One region of the Nocardioides sp. DN36 genome, then DNA from elsewhere that is predicted to be linked to it. Evidence: riboswitches for the same ligand, from Rfam matches in the RefSeq annotation. Region 1 holds a riboswitch; the other holds the start of a gene.
What was found. Region 1 has a riboswitch for cobalamin ahead of ACZ43H_RS05760 (ribonucleoside-diphosphate reductase subunit alpha). Riboswitches for the same ligand answer to the same signal wherever they lie in the genome.
Positions count from the first base shown of each region.

Region 2: linked by a shared signal. The riboswitch ahead of ACZ43H_RS02600 (nitrite reductase) and the one ahead of ACZ43H_RS05760 (ribonucleoside-diphosphate reductase subunit alpha) in region 1 are both predicted to bind cobalamin.

Region 1 is NZ_AP043823.1:993,412-997,580, reverse strand. Features, by position in the region: gene ACZ43H_RS05765 (ribonucleotide-diphosphate reductase subunit beta) at 1-29, opposite strand, end outside; gene ACZ43H_RS05760 (ribonucleoside-diphosphate reductase subunit alpha) at 26-2,458, opposite strand; cobalamin riboswitch at 2,591-2,807, opposite strand; gene ACZ43H_RS05755 (TIGR01777 family oxidoreductase) at 2,898-3,791, shown strand; gene ACZ43H_RS05750 (response regulator) at 3,804-4,169, opposite strand, start outside.
Region 2 is NZ_AP043823.1:349,652-353,820, forward strand. Features, by position in the region: gene ACZ43H_RS02585 (UPF0182 family membrane protein) at 1-681, shown strand, start outside; gene ACZ43H_RS02590 (YhjD/YihY/BrkB family envelope integrity protein) at 694-1,545, opposite strand; tRNA gene ACZ43H_RS02595 (tRNA-Met) at 1,652-1,725, shown strand; cobalamin riboswitch at 2,118-2,301, shown strand; gene ACZ43H_RS02600 (nitrite reductase) at 2,358-3,203, shown strand; gene ACZ43H_RS02605 (precorrin-8X methylmutase) at 3,200-3,865, shown strand; gene cobJ (precorrin-3B C(17)-methyltransferase) at 3,862-4,169, shown strand, end outside.

The DNA.
Region 1 (4,169 bases):
GTGTCGGTGGTGTCCGTGGTCGTCGTCATTCGCAGGCCTCGCAGGTCTCGGGGTTCTCCAGGGAGCAGGTGGTTCCTGAGGAGGCGACGGAGGAGCCGTCTCGAAGGGCGACCGCTTCCTGATCGGGGACGGCGGCGCGCGCGGCACCGACGGTCGTCTGCTGGATGCGCGTCGCGGGCCGCGAACGCAGGTAGTACGTCGTCTTCAGCCCGGCCTTCCACGCGTGGAGGTACATCGAGCTGAGCTTCCCGATGGTCGGGCTGGGCAGGAACAGGTTCAGCGACTGGCTCTGGTCGACGTACGGCTGCCGGGCCGCGGCCATGTCGACCAGCGCCCGCTGCGGCAGCTCCCACGCGGTCCGGAAGAGCACCCGCACGTCCTCGGGGATCGCGGCGATCCCCTGCACGGATCCCTCCTGCCGCTTCACCTGCTCGCGCACCTCGTTGGTCCACAGGCCTCGCGAGCGCAGCTCACGGACCAGCGCGGCGTTGACCTGGAGGAACTCCCCCGACAGCGTCTCGCGCTTGAAGAGGTTCGACACCTGCGGCTCGATGCACTCGTAGCAGCCGGCGATCGAGGCGATCGTGGCGGTCGGCGCGATCGCCACCAGCAGCGAGTTGCGCAACCCGTGCTCCGACACCTGCTCGCGCAGCCGGGCCCAGCGCTCGGTCTGGGTCGGCGTCACGCCCCACAGGTCCGGCTGCAGGTCGCCCCGCGCCGCGCGGGTGTCGGCGTACGCCGGGTGGGCACCGTGCACCGCGGCCAGCTCGGCCGAGCGCTCGAGCGCGGAGAGGTAGATCTCCTCCGCGACCCGGGTCGACAGCTCCCGAGCCTCGTCGGAGTCGAACGGCAGCCCCAGCGCGAAGAAGACGTCCTGCAGCCCCATGCAGCCCAGGCCCACCGGCCGCCAGCGCGGGTTCGACGCCGCCGACTCCGGGCTCGGGTAGTAGTTGATGTCGATGACCCGGTCGAGATAGGTCACCGCCGTGCGCACGGTGGCGCGCAGCTTGTCCCAGTCGAGCTCCCTCGGTTTCGAGACGCTCGCTGACGCTCGCTCCTCGACCAGCGGACGCAGGTGCTGGGCGAGGTTGACCGAGCCGAGGTTGCACACCGCGGTCTCGGCGTCGCTGGAGACCTCGATGATCTCGGTGCACAGGTTCGACAGGTGCACGACGTTGCCCGGCACCGCGGTCTGGTTGCAGGTGCGGTTGGACGCGTCCTTGAACGTCATCCAGCCGTTCCCGGTCTGCGCGAGGGTGCGCATCATCTTCGCGTAGAGGTCACGCGCCCGCACCCGGCGTACGACGCGACCGTCGGCCTCGGCGGCCCGGTAGGCCCGGTCGAACTCCTCGCCCCACAGGTCCGGCAGCTCGGGCGCGGCATCGGGGTCGACCAGGCTCCACTCCTCGTCCGCCTCGACCCGGCGCATGAACTCGTCGGGCACCCAGTGGGCCAGGTTGAGGTTGTGGGTGCGCCGGGCGTCCTCGCCGGTGTTGTCGCGCAGCTCGAGGAACTCCTCGACGTCGGGGTGCCACGGCTCGAGGTAGACGCACGCGGCCCCCTTGCGCCGGCCGCCCTGGTTGACCGCCGACACCGAGGCGTCGAGGGTGCGCAGGAACGGCACGATCCCGTTGGAGTGGCCGTTGGTGCCGCGGATCAGGGCCCCGCGGGAGCGCACCCGCGAGAACGAGATGCCGATGCCGCCGGCGAACTTCGACAGCGCCGCCACCTGTCCGTAGCGGGCGTAGATCGACTCCAGCTCGTCGCGCGGGCTGTCGACGAGGTAGCACGACGACATCTGGGTGTGCCGGGTCCCGGAGTTGAACAGCGTCGGCGAGCTCGGCAGGTAGGCCAGCGAGGCCATCAGCCGGTAGAGCTCGATCGCCTCGGCGGGGGTGGTCGCCAGCCCGCAGGCGACCCGCATCAGCCAGTACTGCGGGGTCTCGACCACGAGCCGGGTCTCCGGGTGGCGCAGCAGGTAGCGGTCGTAGACGGTGCGCAGCCCGAAGTACTCGAAGCGCAGGTCGTTGGCGGTGTCGATGGCCTGGTCGAGCTTGCGGGCGTTCGCCTCGACGAAGTCGGCGGTGGCGTCCCCGACCAGCCCCTCGAGCCGACCGAGCCGGACGGACTGGCTGAAGGACGCGATCTGCTGGCCGGCGACCTCCTTCTCGACGTACGCCGCCAGCAGCCGGGCGGCCAGCCGGGAGTACTCCGACTCGTTCGCGGTCAGCTCGGCCGCGGTCTGGATCGACAGCCGGTCCAGCTCCGCAGTGGTGGCGCCGTCGTACAGGCCCGAGATGGTGCGCGTCGCCACGGTGAGCGGCTCGACGTGCGACAGGCCGGTCGCGCAGCGCTCGACCGCGCGGACGATCTTGTTGAGGTCGACCGGTTCACGGTCGCCGTTGCGCTTGCACACCGTCATCGTGGTGCGCACGGTGGGTTGGGTCGTCTGGGTCATGCTGCTCTCTCCTCGCGAGCTCGCCGGGTGCCGGGGACCTGCGAGGAGACGACGACGCGGACGCGTCCGGTTCGAGGGCGCGCCCGTGCTGTCGTGCGACCCACCCGCGAGGTCCGCGACGAACCGCGCACAGGTCGTGCGCGGGCGCTGGCAGGTCTTCGGACTCGTGGGCACAACTCTCGACCCCTACTGACCGTCGCTTCCCAGCTCCATGGTGCGGAGCCAGTGCGTGTGACGGCGTTCGTTCCCACTCACCGCTGCGGGGCAGTCCCGGACTCGCACCGGGTTCCCTCTTGCCCCGGAGCGCCACCTGCAGGCGACGCTCCGGACCAGCACGAGCACCATATCCAGTGGCGTACGCCGATCACCGGCACCACATCTTGTGTCGGCGTGTCGAAGAACGCCCGGCCGTGTTGCGGTGGCCTGTCAGGCTGTCGTCATGCGGATCGTGATCGCCGGCGCGTCCGGCTTCCTCGGGAGCAACCTCGGCTACGAGCTGCGTCAGCGCGGGCACCTGGTGACCCGGCTGGTGCGCAGGCCCGCTCAGGAGCCGGACGAGTCCACGTGGGACCCGTACGCCGGCACCTACGAGCGCGACGTCATCGAGGAGTCCGACGTCGTGGTCAACCTCGCCGGGACGCCGACGGCCGGCAACCCCCACTCGTCGCGGTGGGCGCGCGAGCTGCGCGAGAGCCGGGTGACCACGACACGGGTGCTCGCCCGCGCCGTCGCCGAGACGGAGTCGAAGCCCGCGTTCCTCGCCGGCAACGGCATCTCCTGGTACGGCGACCACGGGGACCAGGTGCTGACCGAGGCCTCCGACAGCCGGGGGCACGCGCTCCTGACCGAGGTGACCCGGGACTGGCAGGCCGCGACCACGCCGGCGACGGAGGCCGGCGCGCGCGTCTGCGTGCTGCGCACCTCGCCGGTGATGGACCGGCGCAGCGAGCCGCTCAAGCAGCTGCGGCTGCTCTTCAGGGCGGGGCTGGGCGCGCGGCTCGGCGACGGGAAGCAGTACATGGCGATGATCTCGCTGCGCGACTGGGTGGGCGCGGTGGCCCACCTCGCGGAGCACCCCACCGCCAGCGGACCGTTCAACCTCTGCTGCCCCGAGACCCCGACCAACGCCGAGTTCACCAAGGCGCTCGCCGCGGCCGTGCACCGTCCCGCGATCGTCTTCGTGCCGAAGACCGCGCTCCGGGTGGGCGCGGGCCGGATGGCGCCCGAGCTGCTGGGCTCGCTCAACGTGCGGCCGGCCGCGCTGGCCGAGTCCGGCTACGAGTTCCGGGACCGCGACGTGGACGCCGTGCTGCGCACCGGGCTCGCCGGCTGACCGCCCGCGGGCTCAGCGTACGGGCACCCAGCGCGCCAGCGTGCTCTCGAGCAGCGCGGGCACGACGGGCTTGGTCAGGAAGTCGTCCATCCCCGCGTCCCGGCAGCGGTCCCGCTCCTCCGCGGTCGCCGCGGCCGTCATCGCGATGATCGGGATCCGGCGGCCGTCGCCGCGCATGGCGCGCACCGCGCGGGTCGCGTCGAAGCCGTCCATCACCGGCATCTGGCAGTCCATCAGGATGGTGTCGAAGCCGTCGGGCTCGTCGGCCAGCGCGGCCACCCCGGCGGCCCCGTTGTCGGCGATCACGACGTCGTAGCCCAGCCCGCGCAGCACCCCCTCGGCGACCAGCTGGTTGACCTCGTTGTCCTCCACCGCCAG
Region 2 (4,169 bases), 640 kb from region 1:
GACACCTCGAGCACGTTCTCGCTGACGTCGGTGTTCACGCCGTACAACAAGAACAACCTGGCGGCGTTCGTCTCGGTCGACTCCGACGCGACCTCGAAGACCTACGGTCAGATGCGGGTGCTGCAGCTGGCCGACCAGCAGACGCAGGGTCCGGGACTGGTCGCCAACGACTTCGCGTCGAACAACGACGTCCGCGAGAAGCTGCAGCCCTACCAGCTCGGTGGCGCGCCGCCGATCTTCGGCAACCTGCTGACGCTCCCGGTCGACGACGGGCTGATCTACGTCGAGCCGGTGTACGCCGTGCGTGCCGGGTCGACGTCGGGCTACCCGATCCTGCAGTTCGTGCTGGTCTCGTACGGCGGGGAGGTCGGCATCGGCCGGACCCTCGGCGAGGCGCTCGGTGACGCGCTCGGGGTCACCGACGGCGGGAACCCGCCGCCCTCCGGCGGGAACAACGGTGGTGGCAACGGCGGCAAGGGCAACCAGGGCGGCGACCAGCCGCCGGCCTCGGTGAGCGCCCAGATCCGCTCGCTGCTCGACCGTGCCGATCAGGCGTTCGCGGACGCGGAGACCGCGCTGGACAACCGCGACACCGTGACCTACGCCAAGAAGGTCGAGCAGGCCCGCAAGCTCATCGCGCAGGCCGTGGCGCTGGCGGACCAGCAGAAGGCCACCGGCTGAGGCTCGGGGGGTTCAGGCGTCGTCGGCAGCCGGCATGACCGGCTGCCGGCCCGCCAGCCAGCTGCCCACGTGGGCGCCGACGACTGCGCTGGCGACGACGAGGAACGCGAGCACGACCAGCCAGGAGACGATCGCGATCGCGACGCCGATCACGCCGTATCGCTCGGTGTTCTTCTCCAGCAGCACGGGGAGCCAGATGGCGCCTGCCCAGGCGGCCAGCGCCTGGCCGATCGCGCTCACCGCAGCTCCGGGGAGCAGCAGGCTCCAGGGGGCCCGACGACTGAGCAGCAGCCAGCCGACCAGCGACCACGCCAGGACGCCGACCGCCAGCTCGCCGGCGAGCGTCCCGAACCGACCGGGCGTCACGCTGCCCACGAGGCTGCTGACCCACGCGGTGGTCGTCACGGTCGCGGCGAGGAGAATGGCACCGGCCATCCCGTAGAGGCTGCGCAGGGGTGCGCGCGAGGGCAGGCCCCAGGCCGTCTCGTAGCTGCGCTGCAGCGAGCGGGCGAAGCTCGAGAGCGACACAAGCAGGACCAGGAAGCCGAGGATCGACGTGCTTCCGCCGGCGTCCGGCGGTCGGGTGAACAGCTGACGCACGGCGTCCGCAGCGTCGCCCTCCAGCCCGAACCGGTCGATGAGCCAGGTCCCGACGGCGGTCGAGTCGCTGCTGGAGGCCATGGTGGCCAACACGATCAGCAGGGGCACGAGTGCGATGAACGCCTGGCCGGCCAGGTTCAGTGCCCGGTCGCGCAGGTTGCCCCGGTAGAGCGCCAGCGCCAGCCGGCCCACCCTCGTGGACTCCAGGGTGGACTCGAGCTGGCGAAGGCGCGGGTCCGCGCGCCACTCGGCGAGACCCTTCATGGGCTCCCACGCTAGGTGCGTCGGGGCTGCCCGCCTTCGTCCTGCGCGGGTGAGGGGACCCCGATTTGGCGCTCCCGCACCCGTCCCGTACTGTTGTGTTCACCGACGCGGGGTGGAGCAGCTCGGTAGCTCGCTGGGCTCATAACCCAGAGGTCGCAGGTTCAAATCCTGCCCCCGCTACTGAAAACTGGCCCGTGACCTGCGGAAACGCAGGTCACGGGCCACTGGTCATTTGAACCATTACGGCTTGTGTCGCGCTTTCGTGACCCAGAAACCCCGTTGGTCGCGAAGCGAGGCGCGGCCCGACGGGGCCCGAGTGACGACGCGGTCCATAGCCAGCGAACCGAGGCGTGACCGGAATGGCGCCGATGTCCCGGGCCGTTGGAGGCGCGGCGGACTTAGCCCGCGCGGGATCAGATGTCGTAGTTCTCGTTGGCTCTCGTTGTCTTCCAACCTCTTCCATTGCCTGGTCAGAGCGGTCCCGGCGATGGCCGATCCGCACACTGACAGCCCTGCAGCAAGCGGGGCGGAGGTCTCCGCGGGTTCGCCCTATCGGTCGCGTGAGTGGGAGGCGCTAGTGTGTGGGCGCCAGTCGTACTCCACTCGTGGAGTCAGGGAACCCGGTGAGATTCCGGGACTGACGCGCAGCGGTGAGGGTGACGGGCGAGGCAACACGCCACTGGAGCGATGCTCTGGGAAGGTGCCTCGCACCGGTTGATCCCGAGTCCGAAGACCTGCTGGCACTGGTGACAACCGTCGCCAGGTCGTACGTGGACTCCGCGACAGGGTCCCTGACCAGATAGGTCCTGGCAGTGTCAGCCTCCCGCACTCGCGCCGACCGGTGTCCTGGCGCCCTCCGGCCGTGGCGGGCTGCGGACGGCCTTCTCGTACGGCTTCGGCTGATCGGGGGCAGGGTTCCCGCGAGAGCGCTGAGGTCGCTCGTCGAGGTCGCTGAGGAGTACGGCGACGGACGCGTGCACACGACGTCGCGGGCGAATCTTCAGGTGCGCGCCTTCCCCGGCTTCGAAGGCCGGTTGTCATCCGAGGCGCTCGCCGCCCTCGAGCGAACGGGCCTCCTGCCGAGCAGGACCCATGAACTGGTCCGCAATGTGATGGTGTCGCCGCAAACCGGTTTGGCCGGGGGTCGCGCCGACCTCCGAGCGGTTGCACGTGAGCTGGACGACCGGTTGTGCGCTGACCCGGATCTCGCGGCCCTGTCGGGCCGGTTCCTGTTCGTGCTCGACGACGGACGCGGCGATCTACTGGCTCGCAGCTGCGACCTGGGGCTGGTCGCGCTGGACTCGACCTGGGCTCAGCTACGGATCGGGACCGGGTGGGGGGCGACCGTGGAGCTCGCGGAGGCGGCAGGGCGGATCGCGGAGCTGGCGCATGAGTTCGTCGTACGCCGAGGGCGCGGGCCGGGAGCGGCCTGGCACGTGTCGGAGCTGGCCGAGGCCCTCGCCGTACAGAGAGCGTCCGATCCAGGCCTCCCTGACCCGGCGGAACCGTTGCCATTCGGGGCAGTGCCCGGTGGGCGTCATGTCGAGGTTTCCGAGACCGGTCTCGACCAACAGGTCATCGAAGACCTGACCGCAGCAGTTGATCACGTGATTGTCACACCGTGGCGTGGCGTGCTCATTCCCGAGGAGAGCAGATGACCAACCTGCGCAGGCCAACGCGCCACTACGAGTACGTCGACTCCGGACCCGCCATCTATGTCGACTCCTTCGCCACCATCCGGCGAGAGGCCGACCTGCGGGCCGTGCCGGCCGATGCCGAGAAGCTCGCCGTCCGCATGATCCACGGCAGCGGGCAGGTCGACCTCGCTGATGACTTGATCGTGCATCCGCAGATGGTGTCGACTGCCCGGGCCGCGCTGGAGTCGGGCGCGCCGATCCTGTGCGATGCGACCATGGTCGCGACCGGCGTCACCCGGAGCCGACTGCCGAAGGACAACGACGTCGTCTGCCTGCTCAACGACCCGCGGGTGCCCGGGCTGGCCCGCGAGTGGCGTACCACCCGTACCGCCGCCGCCGTCTCACTGTGGAGGCCGCGACTAGACGGTGCCGTTGTCGCCATCGGCAACGCTCCGACTGCACTGTTCCACCTACTGGAGATGATTCTCGACGGGGGCCCACGACCCGCGGCGATCGTGGGCTGCCCGGTCGGCTTCATCGGTGCTGCCGAGTCCAAGCAGGCTCTCGTGGACCTCCACGCCGAGCACGGCATCGACATCCCCTACGCGACCGTCCGCGGCCGTCGCGGTGGATCGGCGATGACCTCGTCAGCACTCAACGCTCTCGCGCAGGAGGCAGAATGACCGGCCGTTTCACGGTTGTCGGCATCGGCCCCGGCGACCCGGAGCTCATGACGCTGAGAGCCGCTCGGATCATCGGCGCGTCCGACGTCGTCGCGTACCACGCTGGCGTGAAGAAGAAGTCCCACGCACGCCGCATCGCCGACGGCGTCATTCCGGCCGACGCCATCGAGGAGGAGCTGCGCTACCCGGTCACCACCGGCACCACGGACCACCCCGGTGGGTATGTCGGGGCGATGGCCGACTTCTACGAGTCCTGCGCGGTGCGGCTCTCGGATCACCTCGACGCCGGTCGCGACGTGGTTCT